DNA from 2 places in the Streptomyces sp. NPDC031210 genome. Region 1 is predicted to be linked to the other one. Evidence: riboswitches for the same ligand, from Rfam matches in the RefSeq annotation. Region 1 holds a riboswitch; the other holds the start of a gene.
The links. Region 1 has a riboswitch for S-adenosylmethionine ahead of thrC (threonine synthase). Riboswitches for the same ligand answer to the same signal wherever they lie in the genome.
Positions count from the first base shown of each region.

Region 1 (2,195 bases):
CGACCTGGGCGAGGGCGTCGAGGCCGACGGTGTGCAGCGCGTCGACGAGCAGGCCCAGCTCGACGCCGTAGCCGACCGGGAACGGCAGCCTCTCCAGCAGCGAGCGCCGGGCCGCGTACTCCCCGCCCAGCGGCTGGACGAAGCCGGCCAGCCGCGGCCAGTGCAGGTTCAGCAGCGGGCGGGCGACCAGCTCGGTGACCCGGCCGCCCTGGCCGGGCCCGCCGCCGGAGCCGGTCTCCAGCGGCCGGTCGTACATCGCCTTGACGAACTGGATCTCCGGGTCGGTCAGCAGCGGCCCGACGATCCCGGAGACGAAGTCGGACGAGAACTCGCGCAGGTCGGCGTCCACGAAGCAGACGATGTCGCCGCAGGTGGCGAGCAGGGAGCGCCACAGCACCTCGCCCTTGCCGGGCAGGGCGGGCAGGCGCGGCAGGACGCTGTCCCGGCGGACGACCCGCGCGCCGGCCGCCGCCGCGACCTCGGCCGTACGGTCGGCGGAGCCCGAGTCCAGCACCACCAGCTCGTCGACCAGGGGGACCGCGCCCGTCATCAGGTCCGCGCGGATCGCCGCGACGATCGCGCCGACCGTCGCCTCCTCGTCGAGCGCGGGCAGCACTACGCTGACCGTCAGGCCCGTCTGCCGTTTGGCGTCCAGCAGCCGGCCGAGCGGGCGCTCGGCGGCGGACCAGGAGCGGCTGCCAAGCCAGCGCTCCACCTCTTCCAGCACGTCTACGACTCCTCGTGGCCGCCAAAAGAGCCGGCCGGTGTGATCCATCTCGCGGTTCGGACGACTATCTCAACCGTCCGGGCCTTCGGTTACAGTCTTGAACAACGCGGATGACCGTCGCATGTCGGGGGTGCCGCACCACAAACGCCTGGGTTTCGGCCCAGTGCCATACCGCTCATCCAGAGGGGCAGAGGGAAACGGCCCGTTGAAGCCCCGGCAACCCTCCAGCCGGTCTCCGCCATGATCACAGTGCGCGCGAGGCTCCCGGCTAGGGAAGGTGCCAAATCCGTCTCGTGGCGAGATGCGCCGCGAGGAAGATGAGGAGAAAGGGCCTCGCCTCCATGGCTGTGCAAGTCACCGAAACCACTCCCTCCGTCGCTCTCGGTCCCGCCGTCGCACTCTCGTGCCGCGAGTGCGGACAGCGCTTCGACCTCGGCCCGATCTTCGCCTGCCAGGAATGTTTCGGGCCGCTCGAAGTCGCCTACGACCTGCCGAGCGGCGATCCGGAAAGCCTGCGGAAGCGGATCGAGGCCGGTCCCGACAACATCTGGCGCTACGCCCCGCTGCTGCCCGTCCCCACCGACGTGGCCGAGAAGCCGAACCTGAACCCGGGCTTCACCAAGCTCGTCAAGGCCGACAACCTCGCCCGTGAGCTGGGCGTCACCGGCGGCCTGTACGTCAAGGACGACTCCGGCAACCCGACGCACTCCTTCAAGGACCGCGTCGTGGCCATCGCCGTCGAGGCCGCCCGCGCCTTCGGCTTCACCACGCTGTCCTGCTCCTCCACGGGCAACCTCGCCGGCGCGGTCGGCGCCGCGGCGGCCCGCGCCGGTTTCCGCTCCTGCGTGTTCATCCCGCACGACCTGGAGGCGGGCAAGGTCGTCATGGCCGCGGTGTACGGCGGCGAGCTGGTCGGCATCGAGGGCAACTACGACGACGTCAACCGCTTCTGCTCGGAGCTCATCGGCGACCCGCTGGGCGAGGGCTGGGGCTTCGTCAACGTCAACCTGCGCCCCTACTACGGCGAGGGCTCCAAGACGCTGGCGTACGAGATCTGCGAGCAGCTCGGCTGGCGGCTGCCGGACCAGCTCGTCATCCCGATCGCCTCGGGTTCGCAGCTCACGAAGATCGACAAGGGCCTGAAGGAGCTGATCGCGCTCGGGCTCGTCGAGGACAAGCCGTACAAGATCTTCGGCGCGCAGGCCGAGGGCTGCTCGCCGGTCTCGGCGGCCTTCAAGGCCGGCCACGACGTGGTGCGGCCGCAGAAGCCGAACACCATCGCCAAGTCGCTGGCCATCGGCAACCCGGCCGACGGGCCGTACGTGCTCGACATCGCGCGTCGGACGGGCGGCGCGGTGGAGGATGTCGACGACGAGCAGATCGTGGACGCGATCAAGCTGCTGGCGCGGACGGAAGGGATCTTCGCGGAGACCGCCGGCGGGGTGACCGTCGGTGTGACCAAGAAGCT
Region 1 covers NZ_JBVIHH010000008.1:127,091-129,285, forward strand. The annotation lists gene ACZ45Z_RS16930 (glucosyl-3-phosphoglycerate synthase) at 1-727, opposite strand, end outside; SAM riboswitch class I at 900-1,051, shown strand; gene thrC (threonine synthase) at 1,069-2,195, shown strand, end outside.

Region 2 (2,195 bases), on a different contig from region 1:
CGTGTCGAAGCCGGCCTCGGTCAGCGCCTGGCAGGCGGCGGCGACGGCGTAGGCGCCGATGACGTTGGGCGAGCCGGCCTCGTGCCGGGCCGCGGTGGTGTGCCACTCGACGTCCACCCCGCCATCGGCCCGCCGCGCGACCTTGCGGCTCGCGCCGCCGCCCGCGAGGTACGGCTCGGCCTGGCTCAGCCAGTCGGCGCGGCCGGCCAGCACCCCCGCGCCGAACGGCGCGTACAGCTTGTGCCCGGAGAAGGCGACCCAGTCCACGTCCAGTGCGGCGAGGTCGACGGGGTGGTGCGGTGCGAGCTGCGCCGCGTCCAGCACGATCCGTGCGCCGTGCGCGTGCGCCGCGGCCGCCAGCTCCTTGACCGGCCACAGCTCACCGGTCACGTTCGACGCGCCGGTCACACACACCAGCGCCGGGCCGGGAAGCTCCCGCTCGGCCAGCGCCCGCTCCAGCGTGTCCACCGCCTGCCGGGGGGTGCGCGGCGCGTTGAGGTACGTCACCGCCGTGTCCGGTCGCCGCTCCCAGGGCAGCAGCGAGGCGTGGTGCTCGGTCTCGAAGACGAACACCCGGGTGCCGTGCGGGAGTACGGACGCCAGGAGGTTCAGCGAGTCGGTCGTGGAGCGGGTGAAGACGACCTGGTCGTCCGCGCGGCAGCCCAGGAAGGCGGCGATGGTGGCGCGGCTGTTCTCGAACAGGTCGGTGGAGAGCTGCGAGAGGTAGCCGGCGCCGCGGTGCACGCTTCCGTAGTACGGCGCGTAGGCGGCCACGTCGTCCCAGACCCGCTGGAGCGCGGGCGCGCTGGCGGCGTAGTCCAGCGCGGCGTAGTCCACCTCGCCACCGGTCACGAGCGGGACGAGGACATCACGGCCCAGAACCGGCAGCGGGGCACACAGCGAACGGTCGGCGGCGACGGCGGAAACAGGCATGGCGAACTCCCGTAAGAGAAAAGCGAATTCGCTGCGAAAGGGCGCGCGGACACTAGCCGGCACGGCGGCGCAGCGGAAAGGAAAAGGGTGCGGAAAAGGGGCCGTCGGGCCCTATCGCATTCGCTGAATCACGGAAAGGAGCTCCCTCGGAGGACCAGGATCCCTGGCGAGGGATCCGCGCTTGCCGCAGACCTCGCTGCCTGCGGCCTGGTCATCACCCGGGGCACCCCGCCACGGAAGGAGGGTTGCCGGACAGCGGGCCGGGGCCTGCATCGCTGTCACTCGTGACCTGTCCAGCATCATGCCATACACGGGAACGGACGCAAGGCCGGGTCCGTATGACGGAACCGACCTCGCGTCCTCACCCCCACGAGGGGGCCGTTCAGGCGTTGCTGGCGGCCACCCAGCGCTCCAGCGTCCGCTTGGCCGCCCCGGAGTCGATCGACCGGGCGGCGGTGGCGATCCCCGCCCGGATCTGCTCGGCCAGCGGCGCGTCCGACGGCGCGAGCGCCACCAGGGCCGCCGCGGAGTTCAGCAGCACCGCGTCGCGCACCGGTCCGGTCTCGCCGTCCAGCAGCCGGCGCGCCACGTCCGCGTTGTACGACGCGTCCGCGCCGCGCAGCGCCTCCACGGGCACCAGCGGGATGCCGGCGTCGCGCGGGTCGAACGCCTCCTCGCGCACCGCGCCGTCCCGCACGATCCACACCCGCGAGGTCGCGGTCGTCGTCAGCTCGTCCAGCCCGTCGTCACCGCGGAAGACCAGCGCCGACGAGCCGCGCTCGGCGAGCACGCCCGCCAGGATCGGCGCCATCCGCGCGTCCGCGACACCGGTCGCCTGCGCGCGGACCCGGGCGGGGTTGGTCAGCGGGCCCAGCACGTTGAAGGTGGTGCGGATGCCCAGCTCGCGGCGGGCGGGCGCGACATGCCGCAGCGCGGGGTGGAACTTCACCGCGAAGCAGAAGGTGATGCCCGCTTCCTGGGCGACGGCGGCGACCCGGGCCGGCGACAGGTCGAGGTTGACGCCGAGCTTCTCCAGCACGTCGGAGGCGCCGCTGGCCGAGGACGCCGCGCGGTTGCCGTGCTTGACGACCTTCGCGCCGGTGCCGGCCACCACGATCGCGGACATCGTGGAGATGTTGACGGTCTTGGCGCCGTCGCCGCCGGTGCCGACGATGTCCACGCTGGGGCCGGGCACGTCGATCAGCCGGGCGTGCGCGTACATCGCCCGTACCAACCCGGAGATCTCCGCGACGGTCTCGCCC
Region 2 covers NZ_JBVIHH010000028.1:50,474-52,668, forward strand. The annotation lists gene ACZ45Z_RS32355 (aminotransferase class V-fold PLP-dependent enzyme) at 1-933, opposite strand, end outside; SAM riboswitch class IV at 1,106-1,223, opposite strand; gene trpD (anthranilate phosphoribosyltransferase) at 1,316-2,195, opposite strand, start outside.
Region 2: it holds a riboswitch for S-adenosylmethionine, as region 1 does, so the genes downstream of both, ACZ45Z_RS32355 (aminotransferase class V-fold PLP-dependent enzyme) here and thrC (threonine synthase) in region 1, are expected to answer to the same signal.